Regions from separate parts of the Leclercia sp. G3L genome, predicted to be linked through region 1. Evidence: predicted binding sites of a transcription regulator. Region 1 holds the regulator's gene; each other region holds the start of a gene.
The links. The regulator PurR, encoded in region 1, represses purine synthesis genes. The targets are predictions, from matches to a motif close to CANGCAAACGTTTGCNTG.
Positions count from the first base shown of each region.

Region 2: a site for PurR is predicted at 3,292-3,309, ahead of pyrD (quinone-dependent dihydroorotate dehydrogenase). Genes of this name have one in related genera too.
Region 3: a site for PurR is predicted at 1,975-1,992, ahead of carA (glutamine-hydrolyzing carbamoyl-phosphate synthase small subunit). Genes of this name have one in related genera too.

Region 1 is NZ_CP088265.1:3,943,604-3,951,256, reverse strand. It holds gene mdtK (MdtK family multidrug efflux MATE transporter) at 1-347, opposite strand, end outside; gene LRS40_RS20405 (riboflavin synthase subunit alpha) at 571-1,215, shown strand; gene cfa (cyclopropane fatty acyl phospholipid synthase) at 1,250-2,398, opposite strand; gene punC (purine nucleoside transporter PunC) at 2,679-3,875, opposite strand; gene punR (DNA-binding transcriptional activator PunR) at 3,991-4,923, shown strand; gene purR (HTH-type transcriptional repressor PurR) at 4,920-5,945, opposite strand; gene LRS40_RS20380 (YnhF family membrane protein) at 6,241-6,330, shown strand; gene LRS40_RS20375 (MFS transporter) at 6,495-7,653, shown strand, end outside.
Region 2 is NZ_CP088265.1:4,342,661-4,350,313, reverse strand. It holds gene ssuC (aliphatic sulfonate ABC transporter permease SsuC) at 1-474, opposite strand, end outside; gene ssuD (FMNH2-dependent alkanesulfonate monooxygenase) at 484-1,629, opposite strand; partial or broken gene LRS40_RS22415 (sulfonate ABC transporter substrate-binding protein) at 1,589-2,588, opposite strand; gene ssuE (NADPH-dependent FMN reductase) at 2,581-3,156, opposite strand; gene pyrD (quinone-dependent dihydroorotate dehydrogenase) at 3,405-4,415, shown strand; gene zapC (cell division protein ZapC) at 4,584-5,120, shown strand; gene LRS40_RS22395 (YcbX family protein) at 5,117-6,226, opposite strand; gene rlmKL (bifunctional 23S rRNA (guanine(2069)-N(7))-methyltransferase RlmK/23S rRNA (guanine(2445)-N(2))-methyltransferase RlmL) at 6,326-7,653, shown strand, end outside.
Region 3 is NZ_CP088265.1:439,390-447,042, forward strand. It holds gene carB (carbamoyl-phosphate synthase large subunit) at 1-588, opposite strand, end outside; gene carA (glutamine-hydrolyzing carbamoyl-phosphate synthase small subunit) at 607-1,755, opposite strand; gene dapB (4-hydroxy-tetrahydrodipicolinate reductase) at 2,211-3,032, opposite strand; gene ispH (4-hydroxy-3-methylbut-2-enyl diphosphate reductase) at 3,225-4,175, opposite strand; gene fkpB (FKBP-type peptidyl-prolyl cis-trans isomerase) at 4,156-4,626, opposite strand; gene lspA (signal peptidase II) at 4,722-5,222, opposite strand; gene ileS (isoleucine--tRNA ligase) at 5,222-7,653, opposite strand, start outside.

The sequences.
Region 1 (7,653 bases):
ATGGCGTGAATAATATAGCCCGCGTTCCACAGGACGATCATGATCAGCACCGAGACAAAACCGGCCAGCCAGAACCCCTGGCGGATCTGATGGGCAATACGCTCCCGGCGCCCGGAGCCGTTCAGCTGGGCAATAGTAGGGGTTAGCGCCAGCAGCAGGCCATGTCCAAATAAAATCGCCGGCAGCCAGATAGAGGTACCGATGGCTACCGCAGCCATGTCGGTGGCGCTGTAGCCACCCGCCATCACGGTATCGACGAATCCCATCGAGGTTTGGGCAATTTGCGCCAGTATTACCGGGATCGCCAGAGCTAATAACTGACGCGCTTCAATCAAGTACTTCTGCACGTGAACACCTTTGATATTGTTGTTATTTGAAAGAGAAAAAGCCGCTGCGAAAAAACAGCAAGAAGAAGATGCGGGGAATTCCAGCTATTGTAGCGGGGATAGGCTAATTATCTAGTGAAAAAATCGCCAGAAAAGGTGGGGTACTGGCAACCTCTATTTTCAACTGTTATTGTGGTGCGATAAAACGGTGTCATCACCGAAGGAACAAACAGGAGTCGTAAGCATGTTTACTGGTATTGTGCAGGGCACCGCGAAACTGGTGTCCATTGATGAAAAACCCAACTTCCGAACCCATGTTGTCGCCCTGCCGGATGAGATGCTCGATGGGCTGGAGACCGGGGCATCGGTTGCGCACAACGGTTGTTGTCTGACGGTCACCGAAATTAACGGTAACCTGATCAGTTTCGATTTAATGAAGGAAACGCTGCGTATCACCAACCTTGGCGACCTGGCCGAGGGTGATATTGTTAACGTGGAACGCGCGGCAAAATTCAGCGACGAAATCGGCGGGCATTTAATGTCGGGCCATATTATGACCACGGCTGAAATTTCTAAAATCCTGACCTCAGAAAATAACCGCCAGATCTGGTTTAAAGTTCAGGATCCGTCGTTAATGAAATACATCCTCTATAAAGGATTTATTGGCGTGGACGGCATCAGCCTGACGGTGGGTGAAGTGACGCCAACCCGTTTCTGCGTTCACCTGATACCGGAGACGCTGCAGCGCACGACACTCGGCAATAAAAAGCTGGGCCATCGGGTCAATATTGAAATCGATCCGCAAACCCAGGCGGTGGTCGATACCGTAGAGCGCGTGCTGGCAGCCAAAGAGGCAGCAGCCATCCAACAGACGCTTAACGACGCGTGATAAAAAAACACCCCGGCATGCCGGGGTGTTTTTTTTAGCGCGCCACCCGCAGGCCGTGCTCCACGCCGCGGCTGAACACCACCTGCCACAGGTGAATATCGCGGGCGCGAAACGCTCCGGCACAGGCATTCAGGTAATAGCTGAACATCCGTTTAAATCGTTCGGAATAGTTGTCTGCGATCTCCGGCCAGGCGGCGAGAAAACGTTCATGCCATGCCATCAGGGTGGTATCGTAATCAGCGCCGAAATTATGCCAGTCTTCCATTACAAAATGGGGTTCGCTGGCATTTGCAATCTGGCGAACTGAAGGTAAACAGCCATTCGGAAAGATGTATTTATCGATCCACGGGTCGACGCGATGGTCGGTTTTTTGTGAACCTATGGTGTGCAGCAGAAACAGACCATCCGGCTTCAGGTTACGATCCACCACCTCAAAATAGGTGCGGTAGTTCTTCGGCCCGACATGTTCGAACATCCCCACGGAGACGATGCGATCGAACTGATCGCGCAGGTCGCGGTAATCCTGCAACAGGATGGTGACATCAAGCCCCTCGCAGCGCGCCTGAGCCATTTTTTGCTGTTCAGCAGAGATGGTCACACCCACCACGCTGACGCCATAGTGATGCGCCATAAAATGCGCCAGCCCGCCCCAGCCACAGCCAATGTCGAGCACCCGCATGCCGGGTTTCAGCTGCAGTTTTTCGCAGATAAGACGTAATTTATCCTGCTGGGCCTGTTCGAGGGTGGTCGCCTCTTTCCAGTAACCGCAGGAGTATTGCATGGTGGGGTCGAGCATGCGGCTGAACAGGTCATTGCCGAGATCGTAATGCTCTTTACCAACGATCCAGGCACGCTTTTTACTCTGCAGGTTGAAGAGGCGGGCAGTGGCGATCCGCAGCGTATCCTTGAGGTGGCTGGGCAGCTGTGTTTCCAGGCCCGCCCGCAGGACGTTATTGAAAAAGATATCCAGCCGCTCACACTCCCACCAGCCGTCCATATAGCTCTCGCCAAGACCCAGCGAGCCCTGCTTCAGGACGCGTTTAAAAAAATCGGGGTGTTTAATTTGTAGATCGGAGGATGCCGGGCCGTTGATGGTGATACCCGCGCGGCTCAGCAATTCATTGACTATCCGGAACCAGTCATCATTCCGGATGCTGACTTCTTCTATACACGATGAACTCATAGCTTCTCCATCACCTGATGTGATCAGAATCCATAAATAGCGTAGACGCTCTTTATGGAGAGTGAGAAATTTCACGGCGTGACCCGTGAGGCTAATATCCGACGTAGAACAGAGGAAGGGAGAGGACCCTTGCCGAAAGGCCATCCATGGTAAAACGGGAGCACTCCGGCTCCCGTTAACACTTAATATTTTTAGTATTTATCAGAACGCTTCAGTCAGTATAGGACTGATAGGGTAGTGATTCAACAGGATATTGTTAGCATGCTAATCAACTCGCCCGTTATGCCTGTGAAGACCCGGCCTGCAGCCTGTCATCCTGCTGTTCTGCGCGCACGTACTGCATCCGATAGCCAAGCGCCGCCAGCACCACGGTTGCTACCATCACGCTGGTGGTGGTCAGCAGCGGGGTGGCAATCAGCCACGACACCATCAGGCTCGCCAGGAAGCAAAGGCCCAGTTGAAGGGTGTTCTGCAGGGCGGCAGCGCTGCCGGTCGCCTGCGGGAAGGGACGCAGGGCCTGCGCCACCACAATCGGGTAGATCGCGCCGTTTGCCACCGCCATCAGGCAGAAGGGGATCAGCAGCTCAACCAGGCCCACGCCAGGGATAAACCCAACGGCCCAGGTGGCGATCACGCTGAGGGCAAACAGGCCCAGCAGCCACGGCAGCATCTGGTGACCCTGCCATTTCTGCAGCGCGGCACGGCAGCCATAGCCACCAATCAGGAAGGCGATGGTCTGCGGCACGTAGCTCAGGCCGATCGCCGCCGGGCTGTAACCCATATCGCTGAGGATAAACGGCGAGCCGGTCAGCCAGGCGAAGAAGCTCGCAGAGCAGGCGGCGTAAATCAGCACATTGCCGCGGTAGGTGCGCGAACGTAACAGCGATAAAAAGGTGACGCGTTGTTTAGGTTGTTCATTTTTCACTGCCGCTGGCTTCAGGCTGAAAGCCGGGATCATCAGCACCAGGGTGATAACAAACAGCACTGCAAAAATCGCCTGCCAGCTGAAGTGGGCAAGGATCCAACTGCCGAGCAGCGGCGCCAGCGCCGGAGAGAGTCCGACCAGCGGCATGATGGTGGCAAAAATACGGTTAGTGCGCGAAGCCGGATAGTAGTCGGTTACCAGCGCCTGCCACGTGACCGCTGCGGCACAAACCCCCACCGCCTGGATAAAGCGCAGCACCAGCAGCCAGGTGGCATCCCGGACCCACAGCATACCGAGGCAGCCGAGGGCGAAAATGGCTAACCCTGCCAGCAGTACCGGCTTACGGCCGAAGCGGTCGGACATCGGTCCCCACAGCAGCTGGGCAAAGGCAAAGCCCGCCAGGAACAGGCTCAGGCTGGCGCTGATGGCCGCCGCCGGGGTTTGCAGATCCTCCTGCATGATCGAGAAGGCAGGCAGGTACATATCGGTGGCGAGGAAGCCCAGCACGCTTAAGCCGCCGAGCCAGACTAAAAATCCTTTCCCGGGTGTCATTGTTCTATTCTCCGTTTGGGCGCAGGTTTGGGTAGCCGCTGAGTGTAGGGAGTGCAAACCCGCTTGTGAAACGCTAATATTTGGCGGTTGCATTCAAAAATTTTGCAGGCAGAAAATGTGGTCAGAATATTCTCTTGAAGTGGTGGATGCCGTCGCCCGTAACGGCAGCTTCAGCGGAGCCGCGCAGGAGTTGCATCGCGTTCCGTCCGCCATCAGCTACACCGTGCGTCAACTGGAAGAGTGGCTGGCGGTGCCGCTGTTTGAGCGGCGTCACCGTGACGTGGAGCTTACCCCTGCCGGGATGTGGTTTCTGAAAGAGGGACGGTCTGTTATCAAAAAAATGCAGATCACCCGCGAACAGTGCCAGCAGATTGCCAACGGCTGGCGCGGACATATCTCCATTGCGGTGGACAATATCGTCCGCCCCGAGCGTACCCGACAGATGATTGTCGATTTTTACCGCCACTTTTCGGACGTCGAGCTGCGGGTGTCCCAGGAGGTCTTTAACGGCGTCTGGGACGCGCTGGCGGACGGCAGGGTGGAAATGGCGATCGGCGCCACCCAGGCGATCCCGGTCGGGGGGCGCTATGCGTTTCGCGATATGGGTACGCTGAGCTGGATCTGCGTGGTCGCCAGCCATCATCCGCTGGCCGCCATGGAAGGGCCGCTCAGCGATGATACCCTGCGCAACTGGCCCTCGCTGGTGCGCGAAGACACTTCCCGCTCGCTGCCGAAACGCATCACCTGGCTGCTGGATAACCAGCGGCGGATCGTCACCCCGGACTGGGAATCGTCAGCCACCTGCCTCTCGGCCGGGCTGTGCGTGGGGATGGTGCCGGTGCACTTTGCCCGTCCGTGGATCGACAGCGGCAAATGGGTGGCGCTGTCGCTGGAAAATCCCTTCCCGGATGCGGCGTGCTGCCTGACCTGGCAACAAAACGATATGTCACCGGCCCTGGCCTGGCTGCTGGATTATCTGGGAGACAGTGAAACGATGAACCGGGAGTGGCTGCGGGAGCCAGAGGTACTGACTCCCGGAGAGGATTAACGGCGGTAGTCGCGGAACGGTCCGTCCGCGACGGAACGGCGTTCAATCAGGCGCGGATGCACCTCAATGGACTGGGACTCTTCACGCTTGTTGACGATGCGGTCCAGCAGCATGTTGAAGGCGGTCTCACCCAGCGAATCTTTCGGCTGGTGAATGGTGGTCAGCGCCGGGGTAAAGAAGCGGGCGTTGCGCACGTTATCATACCCGATCAGCGAAACGTCCTGCGGGACGCGCAGGCCCATCTCATCGGCGGCACAGAGTGCACCCATTGCCATAATATCCCCGCCGCAGAAGATGGCGGTCGGACGCGGGCTCTGGGAGAGGATCTGCTGCATGGCGCGGTAGCCGGACTCCGGCTCAAAGTCGCCCTGCACGATCCAGTTTTCCGGCACCGTGATTAACGCCTCTTCCATCGCTTTCATAAAGCCCGCCAGACGCCCGGCCCCGGTGTTGCGCTCCAGCGCTCCGGGGATCACGCCGATTTCACGGTGGCCGCGTTCAATCAGATAACGACCGGCCATGTAGCCGCCTTCGAAGGCGTTATCGATTACCGAGTCGGTAAAGTCGGCCTTCGCTTCGCCCCAGTCCATCACTACCATTGGAATATTGCGGTACTCTTCCAGCATGGTGAGCAGGGATTCCGGGTATTCGGAACACATCACCAGCAGACCGTCGACGCGCTTCTGCGCCATCATCGACAGATAGGCCCGCTGTTTTTCGAGGCTGTTCCAGGCGTTGCCGAGGATCAGGGTGTAGCCTTTCTGGAAGCAGTTCTTCTCTACTGCTTCAATAATTTCTGCGAAATAGGGCGCTTCGCTGCTGGTCGCCAGCAGGCCGATCGATTTGGTGTGATTCACCTTCAGACTGCGGGCCACGGCGCTGGGAGAGTAGTGCAGCTCTTTAATGGCCGCCCAGACGTTGTTGCGGGTCTCTTCCGCAACAAAGCGGGTTTTGTTAATAACATGTGATACGGTTGTAGTGGAAACGTTTGCGCGTTTCGCCACGTCTTTAATTGTTGCCATCAGATGTCACTCCAGACCATATCTAAGCTCCTGAAAAACCAATAGGTAAACGTTTGCCTTCACTCGCCCTAATTGCGCAATTTGAATTGCGGTACGCCGGGAAAACGACACAGGACGTCAGGAGGGGGTCAATGGCCGGTACGCTAATAAATTTAGCGTGGAATTTTGTCTTATCTTGGCCAAAAGGGGAAGAGCAAAAACCGATATCAATCTAAATCCAGCAAGATTTTTACCCTGAACTGTGTAAAAATGAGCAGGCTCACTCTTAATAGGGTGATTAAAAGGAGAAAAATTGATGAGTACCGATCTTAAGTTTTCGCTGATTACCACCATTATTGTTCTGAGTCTGATTGTTGCCAGCGGTCTGACGGCGGCACTGCACTGATTGATGCGGGAGAGGTCAGCTCTCCCTCGTTCCTTCCGCTGATTGTTACGCGCCCTGCAAAAATCTTTTGCCAAATTGTTAACTTCTCATTTTTTGTGATTGGTGTCATGCTTTCGCCTTCATTGTTCTGTGTCGCCTGACGACACGGTGTCTGGAGTTGAAGTATGAGAATCAATTTTCCGCTGCTGGCCCTGGCCATTGGCGCCTTTGGTATCGGCACAACCGAATTTTCCCCGATGGGCCTGCTACCGGTTATTGCCCGGGGGGTAGATGTCTCTATTCCCGCTGCGGGCATGCTGATCAGCGCCTACGCCATCGGCGTGATGGTGGGTGCGCCGCTGATGACCCTGTTGCTGTCCCATCGCGGGCGTCGCAATGCGCTGATCTTCCTGATGGCGATCTTTACCGTCGGTAACGTCCTGTCGGCGCTCTCGCCGGATTACACCACCCTGATGCTGTCGCGTATTCTGACCAGCCTGAACCACGGCGCCTTCTTTGGCCTCGGGTCGGTAGTCGCCGCCAGCGTGGTGCCGAAGCATAAGCAGGCCAGCGCTGTCGCCACCATGTTTATGGGCCTCACCATCGCCAATATCGGTGGGGTGCCGGCCGCAACCTGGATGGGCGAAGCGATTGGCTGGCGGATGTCCTTCCTGGCGACCGCGCTGCTGGGCGTGGTTTCGATGATTGCGTTGTTCTTCTCCCTGCCGGCTGGCGGGGCGGGCGAAAAACCGGAGGTGCGCAAAGAGCTGGCGGTGCTGCTGCGTCCGCAGGTGCTGTCTGCCTTGCTGACTACCGTCCTCGGAGCCGGGGCGATGTTCACCCTCTATACCTACATTGCCCCGGTGCTGCATGACATCAACCAGGCGACTCCGGCCTTTATCACCGCCATGCTGGTGCTGATTGGCGTCGGTTTTTCCATTGGCAACTACCTGGGCGGCAAGCTGGCGGACAAATCCGTGAGCGGCACCCTGAAAGGCTTTTTACTCCTGCTGATCGTCATCATGCTGGCTATTCCGTGGCTGGCGCGTAATGAAGTGGGCGCGGCCGTGGCGATGGTGGTGTGGGGCATGGCGACCTTTGCGGTGGTACCGCCTTTGCAGATGCGCGTCATGCGCGTGGCCAGCGATGCGCCGGGGTTATCGTCGTCGGTGAATATTGGTGCCTTTAACCTCGGGAATGCGCTGGGGGCGGCGGCCGGTGGGGCGGTCATTTCCAGCGGGATGGGCTACAGCTTTGTTCCGGTGATGGGGGCCATTATTGCAGGCCTGGGGCTTATTCTGGTCTTTGCCTCGGAACGAAAACAACCCGAGCCGGTTTGCGCTA
Region 2 (7,653 bases), 400 kb from region 1:
CGCCATCTCCACCAGCCCGCGGTCGATATTACGAATGCCGTGCCAGGTGTTGATGTAGATCGGGAACAGGGTGCCAAGGGCGACGAGAAAAATCTTCGCCGTCTCGTCGATACCAAACCACAGGATCACCAACGGGATCAGCGCCAGGTGCGGCACGTTGCGCAGCATCTGGATGGAGGTGTCCAGCAGACGCTCGCCCCAGCGGGACAGACCGCTGATCAGTCCCAGCGTCAGGCCAATCGACCCGCCGATGGAGAAACCAATCACCGCGCGCCAGGAGCTGATCGCCAGATGCTGCCACAGCTCACCGCTGGCGCTCAGGGACCAGAAGGCCTCCACCACGCCCTCCGGGGAGGGCAGAATGCGGCTCGACAGCCAAACCACGGAGGATGCCAGCTGCCAGATCAGGACAATACCTACAGGGAGCAGCCAGGGTGCAATGCGCAGCAGCCATTTTCGGGAAGGTTTAGCCATGCGTTCTCCTTAGCTCTGGGCGACTTTACGCGGGATAAATTCGTTGGCGACCGCCTCACCCTGCTGCGACAGGGGCTGCGGCTGCGGGATCTGCGGAATGGCGACATCCAGATGCGGGAACAGCAGCTCGCCTACCTTGTACGCCTCTTCCAGATGCGGATAACCGGACAGAATAAAGCTGTCGATACCGAGGTCGGCGTATTCATTAATTCGCGCCGCCACGGTCGGGCCATCCCCAACTAACGCCGTACCCGCGCCGCCGCGCACCAGCCCCACGCCCGCCCACAGGTTCGGGCTGATCTCCAGATTTTCTCGCTTGCCGTTGTGCAGGGAGGCCATCCGGTGCTGCCCGACGGAATCGGTGCGGGCAAAGGCGGCCTGGGCTTTCTCAATGGTGGCATCGTCGAGATGGGCGATCAGGCGGTCGGCGGCCTGCCACGCCTCTTCAGTGGTTTCGCGCACAATCACATGCAGGCGGATCCCGAAGCGCACCTTACGACCGTGAGCCGCGGCTTTGGCGCGCACCTGTTCGATCTTCTCTTTGACCAGCTCCGGCGGCTCGCCCCAGGTGAGATAGAGATCCACCTGCTCGGCGGCCAGATCCTGAGCGACGTCCGATGAACCGCCAAAATAGAGCGGTGGACGCGGCTGCTGGATCGGCGGGAAGAAGAGTTTGGCATCACGAACATGAATATGTTTGCCCTCGAAGGTCACATTTTCCCCCTCCAGCAGACGACGCCAGACGTGGGTGAACTCAGCGGAGGCTTCGTAACGCTCGGTGTGATCCAGGAAGACGCCGTCTCCCGCCAGCTCCTGCGGATCGCTGCCGGTCACCAGGTTAAACAGCGCGCGTCCGTTCGACAGGCGGTCGAGGGTGGCGGCCTGGCGGGCGGCTACCGTCGGAGAGGTCACGCTCGGGCGCAGGGCCACCAGGAACTTCAGGCGCTGGGTCACCGGGATCATCGACGCCGCCACCAGCCATGCATCCTCACAGGAGCGTCCGGTCGGGATCAGCACCCCGGTAAAGCCAATCCGATCTGCGGCCTGGGCGATCTGCTGGAGATAAGCATGATCCACCGGGCGTGCGCCCTCGTCGGTACCCAGATAATGACCATCACCGTGGGTAGGTAAAAACCAGAACAGATTCAGACTCATGATTTAGCTCCTTTTTGCGCTGTGGGTTGCCAGATACGGTCGCGAATATCGATTTTTTTCGGCACCAGGCGATTGTCATAGAAGAGGTCAGCGGTTTGCTGCTGCAACACGGCGGTACTGGCATCTACCGGTTTGATAACGGTTGGCGGGCGGTGGTCAAGGTAGGTAGCAATGACCGGCTCCGGGAGGCCCATCGTTTTTGCCAGCAGGGCAATACTGGCCTGACGCTGGCTCTGGGTGAGGGCATCCGCTTCGCTAAAGGTATTCAGTACGCCCTGAACAAATTCACCGTTTTTCTCCGCATAAGGGCGAGCGGCAAGGTAGAAGGAGCCGGTCTGTTTCAGGGTTTCGCCGTCTTTCAGCACCTTCACGCCACCCTGCAGCAGGGCCGCGGAGTAGTAGGGATCCCAGATTGCCCAGGCATCGACGTTGTTCTGCTGGAAGGCGGCGCGGGCATCCGCCGGGGACAGATAAACCGGCTGAATATCTTTAAAGGTCAGACCCGCCTGCTGCAGGGCGCGCAATAAAAGATTGTGCGAGCTGGAACCTTTCTGGAAAGCCACTTTATGGCCTTTAAGATCCGCCACGGTTTTAATCGGGCTGTTTTCAGGTACCAGGATCACTTCGGCTTTCGGTTTTGGCGGCTCCACGCCGACGTAGACCAGGTCCGCGCCGGCGGCCTGAGCAAAAATCGGCGGGATATCGCCGGTGCTGCCGAGGTCGATACTGCCGACGTTCAACGCCTCCAGCATCTGCGGGCCTGCCGGGAACTCCACCCAGGAGAATTTGGTGTCCGGGTAGCGTTTTTCCAGCAGCTGATGGCTTTTCGCCAGCACCATGCTGACGCTGCCTTTCTGGTAGCCTATACGCAGGCTCTCGGGGGCGGGATCGGCGGCGTGGGCCAGGCCAGAGAGGGCCACCAGACCCGCCAGGCTCAGGCGTGCAAGGGTTTTAAACATGGGCGACTCCTTTCTGAAGACCGAAGGCGGGAACCTGAACGTCACGGCGATGCAGCGCCTGCCAGAAAGTCTCCAGCGCGCTGTCGAGGCGGGTTTGCAGGTTCGGGGTAAAGTGCGGCTTGTGCTGGTAGTCGATCACCTGCGAGTCATCGGCAAACACGCCGTGCAGGATCTCCTGGGCCTTCAGGGCGCTGAGCACCGGCTTCAGGGCATAATCCACCGCCAGCAGATGAGCGACGGTGCCGCCGGTCGCCAGCGGCAGCACAATTTTGCCCTCCAGGGCGCGCTCCGGCAGCAGATCGAGCAGGGTTTTCAGAGCGCCGGAAAATGAGGCTTTATACACCGGGGTGGCGACGATCAGCCCGTCGGCATCCTTAAGCTGCTCGTTCAGGGTCTTCAGCGCCGGGCTATCGAAGCGGGCATAGAGAAGATCTTCCGGGGCGAAGTTATGCAGATTCCAGTGGAACACTTCCACATCCAGAGAAGTCAGTTGCTCCCGGGCATACTCCAGCAGCGCGCTGGAGCGGGAAGGGAATCGCGGACTGCCGGCCAACGTAATGACGCGCATAGATGCTCCTTATAACCAATTATTTGCTTTTATCTAACATTGATAACATTTGTTGGCAGTGTGGCATCGCTGACTTATTCCACTAAATGATTTATCCGCAAGATAAATGCCAAAAAATGAATAAAGGAGGGGTGAAAAGTAAACGATTGCGTCTGGTGAGGTTTTTTTTGCCGCAGGTCAATTCCCTTTCCCGCTGCGATCGCTGATAATTCGGCCCCGGTTTGCACACCGGGAATCCAGGAGAGTTCATGTACTACCCCTTCGTTCGTAAAGCCCTTTTCCAGCTCGACCCTGAGCGCGCTCATGAATTTACATTCCAGCAATTACGCCGTATTACGGGAACCCCGCTTGAAGCGCTGGTGCGCCAGCGAGTGATGGAGAAGCCGGTCACCTGCATGGGATTAACCTTTAAAAACCCGCTGGGTCTGGCGGCAGGACTGGATAAAAATGGTGAGTGCATTGATGCACTGGGTGCGATGGGCTTTGGCTCCATCGAGATTGGCACCGTCACGCCACGCCCGCAGCCGGGTAATGACAAGCCGCGCCTGTTCCGACTGGTTGAGGCCGAAGGGCTGATCAACCGCATGGGCTTTAATAACCTCGGCGTCGATCATCTGGTTGAGAACGTAAAGAAAGCCCATTTCGATGGCGTTCTGGGCATTAATATCGGCAAAAATAAAGACACGCCGGTCGAGCAGGGCAAAGATGACTACCTGATTTGTATGGAAAAAGTCTACGCCTATGCCGGGTATATTGCGGTGAATATCTCTTCACCGAACACCCCGGGCCTGCGTACGCTGCAATATGGTGAAGCCCTCGACGATTTATTACTCGCCATTAAAAATAAGCAAAATGAACTCCAGGCGACGCACCATAAATATGTCCCGGTGGCCGTTAAAATCGCCCCGGATCTGACTGAAGAAGAGCTGGTACAGGTCGCCGACAGTTTAGTTCGCCATAATATTGATGGTGTTATCGCCACCAATACCACCCTCGATCGCTCGCTGGTTCAGGGGATGAAATATTGCGATGAAATGGGTGGCCTGAGCGGGCGTCCGGTGCAGTTAAAAAGCACTGAAATTATTCGCCGTCTGTCGCAGGAATTAAAGGGTCGCCTACCGATTATTGGGGTGGGCGGTATTGATTCGGTCATGGCCGCGCGCGAGAAAATGGCGGCTGGCGCTTCGCTGGTGCAGATATATTCAGGCTTTATTTTCAAAGGCCCGCCGCTGATTAAAGAAATCGTTAATCATATCTAATCTTTTAGCATGACTTACAACCAGGGCTTTATTTCCAGCTCTGGTTGTTTTATATTCCCGGACTGTTGCTTTATTAGACATTGTAGTCTTTGATTATTGAAGTTAAAAAAGCGAAGCGGCAAATAAGGACTTTCTTACGACAGGACGTTTCGGGAACGGGAGAGACAGATGCGAATTAAACCTGACGATAACTGGCGCTGGTATTTCTGTGACGAGCACGATCGCATGATGCTCGATCTCGCCAATGGTATGTTGTTTCGTTCGCGTTTTGCCCGCCGGATGTTAACCCCGGACGCCTTTGCCGATACCGGTTTTTGCGTCGACGATGCCGCGCTCTATTTCTCCTTTGAAGAGAAGTGCCGCGATCTGGACCTGTCGAAAGAACAACGCGCCGAACTGGTGCTCAATGCGCTGGTGGCGATCCGCTTCCTTAAACCTCAGATGCCGAAAAGCTGGCACTTTCTTGCTCACGGTGAGCGCTGGTCGCCGGTCACCGGCGATGCCGCATGCGTCAGCCTGAGCGAAAATGCCGAGCTGGTGAATTTGCTGGTGGTGGAGCCGGGCGATAACGCCGCGCTCTGTTTACTGGCGCAGCCGGCGGTGACTATTGCCGGGCGCACCATGCAGCTGGGCGACCCGATCAAAGTGATGAATGACCGACTCAAACCCCAGCCGGTCAGCTTCAGTCTCGAGCAGGCCGTTTAGGCTTCCAGCTGTACCGAGGTTTTCGGTACGCAGCTGCAGCACAGAATAGTGCCGTCACCGCCGATGGCCGATTTCTTCAACGCGCTCACTTCGCCTTCGACCAGCGTGATGCGACAGCATCCGCAGATCCCCGCACGACAGGAATAGGGCACGCGAATCCCGGCCTGTTCAAGCTGCTCCAGTAACACCTGCTGATTGTTACCGCGAATCGTCTGACCCTGCCACTGAATGGTCACCGCCGTGGCAGGCTGGATCTCCACCTCTGGAGCCTCTTCTTCCGCACCTGCGCCGTAGATCCGCCCTGGCCCGGTCGAGAGGATCTCCACCTCGTCGCCCACGCGGATCACGCCGCTGGAGCGCGGGATCAGGTTCTGGCCGAAATCAACATCGCCGTTATCCTGCGCGGTGCGGAAGGATTGCAGCGTTTTCAGCGGCTCGCCGGCGGGGTGCTTCTGCCCCTTTTCCGGGCTGACGGTGGTAAAGATGCAGCGGCTACAGGGTTTCACCACGTCAAAGATAACGTCGCCGATGCGAATCACTTTCCAGGTGTCTTCTTCCCAGGCCGTTGCGCCTGTGACCACCATATTCGGGCGGAACTGCTCCATCTGCACGCTTGCCGGGCAGCGCTTTTGCAGATCGCGCAGCGAGGCGTCGTTGGTGAGCAGGAACGGGAAACCGTCGGCAAACGACAGCGGCACCCCGGCGAAATTTTTCACGCGTCGCGTCAGTTCAGGCCCGACCCAGCGAAGCTGTACCGGGCGGGAAAAGAACTCGCTCAGCCAGCGGTTAATCGCCTCCGGGGCGATACGCGTGGTAAAGTGGTTGCCCCACACTTCGGTAGGCGCATCCGCTGACGCAAAATCGCTGAAGCGAACGATACTACTGGAACCGTCCGGCGCGGTGAGATGCAGACCATCCTGAACCGGGGCCGGAGTGAAACGAACCATTTGCGGGAACTGGCGGGCGGTAATGAACGTGCCATCCGGTTCGGTGACCATGAAAATGCGATCGTAGGCAAAACCGCTGACGTCTGCGAAGGCATGCGTGAGCCCAATACCGCGCATGGATTTGACCGGATGAATGAAAAGCCTGGATAACGTCGCCACGGCACCGTCCCCTCAAATGAAAATAAGCCCTCAACTTTATGACATAGAGCCCAGATTGGCTATAATGCGCAGCAATTTTCTTAGAGTAAAAGTGACGATATGAATTCTCTGTTTGCCAGTACGGCCCGTGGGCTGGAAGAGCTGTTAAAAACTGAACTGGAAAGTCTGGGCGCGCAAGAGTGCCAAGTGGTTCAGGGTGGTGTCCATTTTCAGGGCGACACGCGGCTTATTTACCAGAGCCTGATGTGGAGTCGCCTGGCCTCACGCATCATGTTGCCGATGAGAGAGTGTAAGGTTTACAGCGATCTCGATCTTTATCTGGGCGTGCAGACGATCGACTGGACAGAGATTTTTGCTCTGGGCGCCACTTTTGCCGTGCACTTCAGCGGCCTCAACGACGAGATCCGCAACAGCCAGTACGGCGCGCTGAAGGTCAAAGATGCCATCGTCGACAGTTTCACCCGCAAAAATCTGGAACGTCCGAACGTCGATCGTGAAAACCCGGATCTGCGCATTAACGTGCGTCTGAACAAAGAGATCGCCAGTATCGCGCTGGATCTGTGTGGCGAAGGCCTGCACCAGCGCGGCTACCGCGACCGGGCGGGTATCGCGCCGATCAAAGAGAACCTGGCGGCGGCCATTGTCATGCGTTCCGGCTGGCAGCCGGGCACGCCGCTGCTCGATCCGATGTGCGGTTCCGGTACGCTGCTGATTGAAGCGGCCATGCTGGCGACCGATCGCGCACCGGGTCTGCACCGCGGCCAGTGGGGTTTCAAGGGCTGGGCACAGCATGACGAAGCCACCTGGCAGGAAGTGAAAGCCGAAGCCCAGACCCGCGCCCGTGCCGGTCTGGCTGCCTATGAATCCCGTTTCTACGGTTCTGACAGCGATGCCCGCGTGATTGAACGCGCGCGCAGCAACGCCCGTCGCGCCGGGATTGGCGAGCTGGTCTCCTTTGAGTTGAAAGATGTCTCCCAGCTCACCAACCCGCTGCCGAAAGGTCCGTACGGGACGGTGATCAGCAACCCGCCTTACGGCGAACGTCTGGACAGCGAGCCGGCGCTGATTGCCCTGCACAGCCTGCTGGGCCGCACCATGAAGGATCTGTTTGGCGGCTGGAACCTCTCCCTGTTCAGCGCCTCGCCGGAGCTGCTGAGCTGCCTGCAGCTGCGCGCCGAGCGTCAGTTCAAGGCCAAAAACGGCCCGCTGGACTGCGTGCAGAAAAACTACCATCTGGCCGAGAAAGAAGCCGACAGCAAACCGGCCAGCATTGCGGAAGATTACGCCAACCGTCTGCGTAAAAACCTGAAGAAATTTGAAAAATGGGCGAAGCAGGAAGGGATTGAGTGCTATCGCCTGTATGACGCCGATCTGCCGGAGTACAACGTCGCGGTCGACCGCTATGGCGAGTGGGTGGTGGTGCAGGA
Region 3 (7,653 bases), 1.3 Mb from region 1:
CAGACCGCGTTCGCAGATCTCTTCAAACTCTTCGCGGTTATAGGCGATACCGCCGCCAGTGCCGCCCATGGTGAAGGACGGACGGATGATGCACGGATAACCCACGTCAGCGGCAACCGCCAGCGCTTCTTCCATGTTATGGGCGATACCGGAGCGCGCGGTGTCGAGGCCGATTTTCTTCATCGCCACGTCGAAGCGACGGCGGTCTTCCGCTTTATCAATCGCGTCGGCGGTCGCGCCAATCATGGTCACGCCGAACTCTGCCAGCACGCCCTGACGCTCCAGCTCCAGCGCGCAGTTCAGCGCCGTCTGGCCGCCCATGGTCGGCAGTACCGCATCAGGACGCTCTTTTTCGATGATCTTACGTACCACTTCCCAGTTAATCGGCTCGATGTAGGTCGCATCGGCCATTTCCGGGTCGGTCATGATGGTTGCCGGGTTGGAGTTCACCAGGATAACGCGGTAACCCTCTTCGCGCAGGGCTTTACACGCCTGAGCGCCGGAGTAGTCGAACTCACAGGCCTGGCCGATAACAATCGGGCCAGCGCCAAGGATCAGGATGCTTTTTATGTCTGTACGTTTTGGCATGGTCTTCTCGGCTCCTGATTATTTAGCGGTCTTACGGTATTGCTCAATGAGTTCGATGAAGTGATCGAACAGCGGCGCGGCATCGTGCGGGCCTGGGCTGGCTTCCGGGTGCCCCTGGAAACTGAACGCCGGTTTGTCGGTACGATGAATCCCCTGCAGGGTGCCGTCGAACAGCGACTTGTGCGTTACGCGCAGTGTTGCCGGCATGGAGGCTTCATCCACCGCAAAGCCGTGGTTCTGCGCGGTAATCATCACGGTGTTGTTATCAATATCTTTCACCGGGTGGTTACCACCGTGGTGACCGAACTTCATCTTCACGGTTTTGGCACCGCTCGCCAGCGCCAGCAGCTGATGGCCGAGGCAGATCCCGAAGACCGGAATATCGGTTTCAAGGAAGGTCTTAATCGCGTCGATTGCGTAGTCGCACGGTGCCGGGTCACCCGGGCCGTTGGAGAGGAAGATCCCGTCCGGGTTCATCTTCAGCACGTCGTCTGCCGGGGTTTTCGCCGGCACAACGGTCAGACGGCAGCCACGGTCCACCAGCATGCGCAGGATATTGCGCTTGGCACCGTAGTCATACGCCACCACGTGGAACGGCAGCTCGTCTTCTTTTTTCGCTTCCGGCAGCTCACCTGCCAGCGTCCAGCTACCCTGAGTCCAGCTGTAGGCCTCAGCGGTGGTCACTTCTTTCGCCAGATCCATGCCGTTCAGCCCCGGGAAGGCTTTGGCTTTTTCCTGCGCCAGAGCCGCGTCCAGGTTGTCGCCAGCGATGATGCAGCCGTTCTGGGCACCTTTTTCTCGCAGCAGACGCGTCAACTTACGGGTATCGATATCGGCAATTGCCACGATGTTATGGCGTTTCAGGTAGGAAGAGAGGTCTTCGGTATTGCGATAGTTGCTGGCAATCAGCGGCAGGTCGCGAATAATCAGACCTTGTGCATGTACCTGGGAGGACTCTTCATCAGCGGCGTTAGTGCCGACATTACCGATATGGGGATAAGTTAGAGTGACGATTTGGCGGGAATAGGAAGGATCAGTGAGGATTTCTTGATAACCGGTCATTGAAGTATTGAAAACGACTTCCCCAACCGCCGAACCTGTTGCCCCAATGGCCCGACCGATAAACTGGGTTCCGTCTTCCAGAACCAATAGCGCTGACTTAATCAAAACACCCTCCAGAGAATATTCACTCACTTTATTTGCATATTAATTCATAACCGTAGTACGAAGCAATGCAAATCTGCTGCCAGTGGATTTTCGGCAAACGGCGGCATTCTGGAGATTTGGCGGGGGAAAGTCAACTTAAAAAGTGGGTTTTGTTTGTGGTTTTTACGGCACTGATGAGCAGGAAGGTTGTTAACGGGCAAAAAGATCAACTAAATCACTTAAGAAAACGCTTGCGAGACAGTTTTAGTATAAAGAATTCACCCACAGCCCCAAAAAGTGGACCATTTGGTCAAAATTCACAATATCGAAACAAAAATAATGGAGATAAACCTGATTTATGACCCGCTACTATTAAAAAAAGAACGAAAAAGATAAAATTAAAGGGCAATAAAATATTGCCCTCTGCAATCAACTATTTATGACTGCAATAACCACATCACGAAGGGTAATCATGATTATAAATTGTTAAGATTGAGCACATCTCGCATGTCAAAAAGACCATCTTTTTTGCCTTTCAACCAAATTGCAGAACGAACCGCCCCATTTGCAAAAGTCATACGGCTGGACGCTTTATGGGTGATTTCAACCCGCTCGCCGATATCGGCAAACATCGCGGTATGTTCGCCCACAATGTCACCCGCACGAACGGTAGCAAACCCAATAGTGCCTGGGACACGTTCTCCCGTATGACCTTCCCGGGTGTAGACTGCACACTCTTTCAAATCCTTATCCATCGCCTGAGCAATCGCCTCGCCCATGGCCAGCGCGGTGCCAGAAGGAGCATCGACTTTATAACGATGATGCGCCTCGATGATTTCGATATCGGTGTAATCCCCCATCACCTTCGCCGCTTTCTCAAGCAGTTTGAGCATGACGTTCACGCCCACGCTGAAGTTCGCTGCAAAGACGATAGCAACCTCGTTGGCGGCATCCTGAATAGCCTGCTTGCCAGCATCATCGAAACCGGTGGTGCCAATAACCATTCCTTTGCTATGCTGACGGCAAAACGCCAGGTGAGTCAGCGTACCTTCAGGACGGGTGAAGTCGATGAAGACATCGAAGTCGTCTTTAACCGCCTCAAGGCTGCTTTGTACGGTGACGCCTGACTTACCTGCCCCCGCCAGTTCCCCGGCATCGGCACCCAGCAGCGATGAGCCTTCACGCTCCAGAGCCGCGCCAAGCGTGACGCCATCCATCTGCAATGTCGCCTGAATTAACTGACGGCCCATACGGCCACCCGCGCCAGCAATGGCGACGCGGACCTGTGCATCATGCATAGTTATTCTCTTACGTTAAAATGATGTAAACCGTTTTCAGATTAACCAGCCTCTGTCGATGCCGCTATCCGAAAACGCCAATAATTAGAATTTAATGATAAACAGCGGGAAGTATCAGTAAAAGACATGATTTCGCCGTACAAAGCGGCAAATAAAAAGCCAGCAACGGATGTGCTGGCTTGATTTGGTGGGTTATTCCACTTCCCGGGCGTCGATACGCAACTCTTTCGGCACTTCGAAGACGATATTCTCTTCACGGCCTGCCAGAGGAATAGCTTCCCCGCCGCCCAGCTCCTGCAAACGTGCAATGACGTTCTGTACCAGAATATCCGGAGCGGAGGCACCGGCTGTCACGCCGACGCACTGGGCCTCTTTCACCCAGGCTTCCTGAATATCGGTGGCATCGTCAATCAGGAACGCCGCTTTCCCCATCCGCTGCGCCAGCTCGGCCAGACGGTTGGAGTTAGAGGAGTTTTTCGAGCCGACGACCAGCACCACATCCGCCTGTTCCGCCAGGGCGCGCACCGCTTCCTGACGGTTGGTAGTGGCATAGCAGATGTCATCTTTACGCGGCCCGACGATTCTCGGGAAGCGCTGACGCAGCGCATCGATGACGTCAGAGGTATCATCCACGGAGAGCGTAGTCTGAGTCATAAACGACAGCTTCGCTTCGTTTTTGACGTTCAGTGTCAGCACATCGGCCGGAGACTCGACCAGATACATGCCCCCCTGCGGGTTGCTGTACTGGCCCATGGTGCCTTCCACTTCCGGGTGGCCTGCGTGACCAATCAGGATCGACTCTTCGCCGCGACGGCTGGCACGTGCGACTTCCATATGCACTTTGGTGACCAGCGGGCAGGTGGCGTCAAACACGGTCAGATCGCGATTTTTCGCTTCGTTACGCACCGCCTGGGAGACGCCGTGCGCGGAGAAGATCAGGATCGCGCCATCCGGCACTTCGTCGATCTGCTCAATAAAGATCGCCCCGCGAGCGCGCAGGCTATCCACCACATAACGGTTATGCACCACTTCGTGACGGACATAAATCGGCGCGCCGTAAAGCTCCAGCGCGTTTTCAACAATGCTGATAGCGCGGTCTACTCCGGCACAGAAACCGCGCGGGTTAGCCAACAGGATCTGCATTCACATCCTCCAGTACCGGGTCGATTTCCAGCACTTCAACATCAAAATGGACGGTACGCCCGGCGAGGGGGTGGTTAAAATCGACGGTGATGGAGTCGCCGTTGATTTCACGGATCACGCCAGGCATTTCGCTGCCATCCATAGCGGTAAAGAGCATAATCGCCCCGATTTCCGGTTCGCCCGCATCCATAAATTCACGACGCGAGAAGTACTGGATCAGGTCCGGGCTCGGCACGCCAAACGCGGCATCCGGCTCCAGAGAGAACGATTTTTTCTCCCCCTCTTTCAGCCCCAGCAGCTGCTGCTCAAGACCTTCAGACAGAGAAGTATCGCCAAGACGGAACAGCGCCGGTTTGCCGTTATTGCGGGTGGACTCCGCGGTGGAGCCATCGTCGAGTTTCAGCGTGAAATGAACCAGCATCGCGCTGTTGGTCTGTACGGATTTAGACATGCAGAGTGCTCACTAATTTTGCCCGGTGGCGCTGCGCTTACCGGGCCTACGAGATCGTAGGCCAGTGCAAGCACAGCGCCGCCCGGCGGGTTTTGTTACGCCTGCTCTTTCGCCGCGGGCTTAGGCAAGAAGCCTTCCAGCACAATCAGCGCCGCACCGATACAAATCGCCGTATCGGCCAGGTTGAAGGTGGCGAAGTGCCAGTTGCCGACATAGAAGTCGATCATATCGACCACAAAGCCGTGCCACAGACGGTCGAACAGGTTGCCCAGCGCGCCGCCAATGATCAGCGCGTAGGCGATGTTATTCAGCTTTTGCGTAGCCTTACCGCGGTACATCAGCACCGCCAGCACCACACAGATACCGAGAGCGATACCTGCGAAGAACCAGCGCTGCCAGCCGCCGCTGTCAGCCAGGAAGCTAAACGCCGCGCCATAGTTGCGCGCATAGTGCAGATTAAGCGACGGGAACAGCGGAACCGTATCCCCCAGAGCAAAGTTCTGGAGGATCAGGTACTTGCTGCCCAGATCGATAATCAGCACGACCACCACCAGCCACAGCCAGCGCAGCCCTGTTGAAGAGAGTGATTTACTCATCAGGCAAACTTACGTTTTTCGCCATCACCGGCGACGTTGCTGACACAGCGTCCGCAGATCTCTGCGTGTTCCGCCACCTTGCCGACATCGGTAGTGTAATGCCAGCAGCGCGGGCATTTCTCACCATCGGCTTTCACCAGCGCCACTTTCAGCCCTTTGAGCAGCTCGCTCTGCTGGGCATCCGCGCTCGCGTCGGCATAATCCGCAACATTCGCCCCGGAGGTCAACAGGACAAATCGTAATTCATCGCCCAGCGCCGTCAGCTTCGCCGCCAGCTCAGGTTCAGCGTACAGGGTCACTGACGCTTCCAGAGAGCCGCCCACTTTCTTGTCGGCGCGTGCCTGCTCGATCACCTTGTTCACTTCGCCGCGCACTTTCAGCAGCTCGTCCCAGAAGCCGTCGTTCATGGCTTCGGTCTCTGCCAGGCCAAACAGACCCTGGTACCACTCGCCGGTGAAGACATACTTCTCACGATCGCCTGGCAGGTAGCCCCAGATCTCATCCGCAGTGAAGGACATGATCGGTGCCATCCAGCGCACCAGCGCTTCCGCGATATGGAACAGTGCGGTCTGGCAGCTGCGACGCGCCACGCTGTCCGCTTTGGCGGTGTACTGACGGTCTTTGATGATGTCGAGGTAGAACGAGCCCATCTCGATGGAGCAGAAACGCATCAGGCGCTGCACCACTTCGTGGAAGTCGTAAGACTCATAGGCCTTCAAGATATCTTCCTGCGCCGCTTGCGCGCAGCCTACCGCCCAGCGATCCAGCACCACCATCTCTTCCGGTTTCACCATGTCTTTCGCCGGATCGAACCCGTTCAGGTTCGCCAGCAGGAAGCGCGCGGTGTTACGGATACGACGATAGCTGTCGGCAGCACGTTTCAGGATCTCATCGGACACGGCCATTTCACCGGTGTAGTCGGTTGATGCCACCCACAGACGCAGAATGTCTGCGCCCAGTTTGTTCATCACATCCTGCGGAGAAACGGTGTTACCGATGGACTTGGACATCTTACGGCCCTGACCATCCACGGTGAAACCGTGAGTCAGTACCTGGCGGTAAGGTGCCTTGCCCTTCATGGCGGTAGAGATCATCAGGGATGACATGAACCAGCCACGGTGTTGGTCAGAGCCTTCCAGATACATGTCGGCAGCGTGACCGGCAAACTCAGGACGCACATCAACCACGGAGGAGTGGGTAGACCCGGAGTCGAACCACACGTCCAGGGTATCCGGCACTTTCTCGTAGTTGTCTGCGTCAGCGCCCAGGATGTCGCGCGAGTCGAGATCCCACCACGCCTGAATGCCGTCAACTTCGACGCGCTTCGCTACTTCTTCCATCAGTTCCAGAGTATTCGGGTGCAGCTCCTGGGTCTCTTTATGCACGAACAGAGACATCGGCACGCCCCAGGTACGCTGACGGGAGATACACCAGTCAGGACGGTTAGCCACCATGGATTCGATACGCGCCTGGCCCCAGTCAGGGATCCACTGCACGCCTTTGATCTCAGAAAGCGACTGCGCGCGCAGGCCTTTCTGATCCATGCTGACAAACCACTGCGGGGTCGCACGGAAGATGATCGGTGACTTGTGACGCCAGCAGCACGGATAGCTGTGCTGCATTTTTTCAACGTGCAGCAGCGAGCCGTTGTCGCGCAGCATGTTGACGATGATGTCGTTGGCTTTAAAGACGTTGATGCCGTCCAGGGTCGGATACGTGCCTGGCAGGTAAGCGCCGTCCGGGCCAACCGGGTTAGCGATCTCCAGACCGTATTTCAGGCTGATATTGTAGTCGTCCGGGCCGTGGCCACCGGCGGTATGCACCGCACCGGTACCCGCTTCCAGGGTGACGTGATCGCCGAGAATTGCTGGCACATCGAAATCGAGGAACGGGTGCTTAAAGCGCAAATGCTCCAGCTCGGCACCTTTAACGGTACCCAGAATGCTGTATTCGGTGATGTTCGCGCGTTTCAGCACGCTCTCAACCAGGTCTTTGGCCAGGATCAGCGCACGGCCTTCAACCTGTACCAGCGCATAGTCGAACTCCGCAGAGAGGGAGATCGCGCGGTTAGCAGGCAGGGTCCACGGGGTGGTGGTCCAGATCACCAGCGAGATTGGGCCTTCTACGCCCGGCAGGCCAAATTTGCCCTGCAGCGCTTCCTGATCGACGCCTTCAAAGGCCACGTCGATGGACGGGGAGGTTTTGTCGTAATACTCGACTTCCGCCTCAGCCAGCGCAGAGCGGCAGTCCACGCACCAGTGCACTGGCTTGGCGCCTTTGTGCAGGTGGCCGTTGCCGATGATTTTGCCCAACGCACGGATGATGTTGGCTTCGGTTTTGAAGTCCATGGTCAGGTAGGGGTGCGACCAGTCGCCCAGCACGCCAAGACGGATAAAGTCTTCACGCTGACCATCAACCTGGGTCGCGGCGT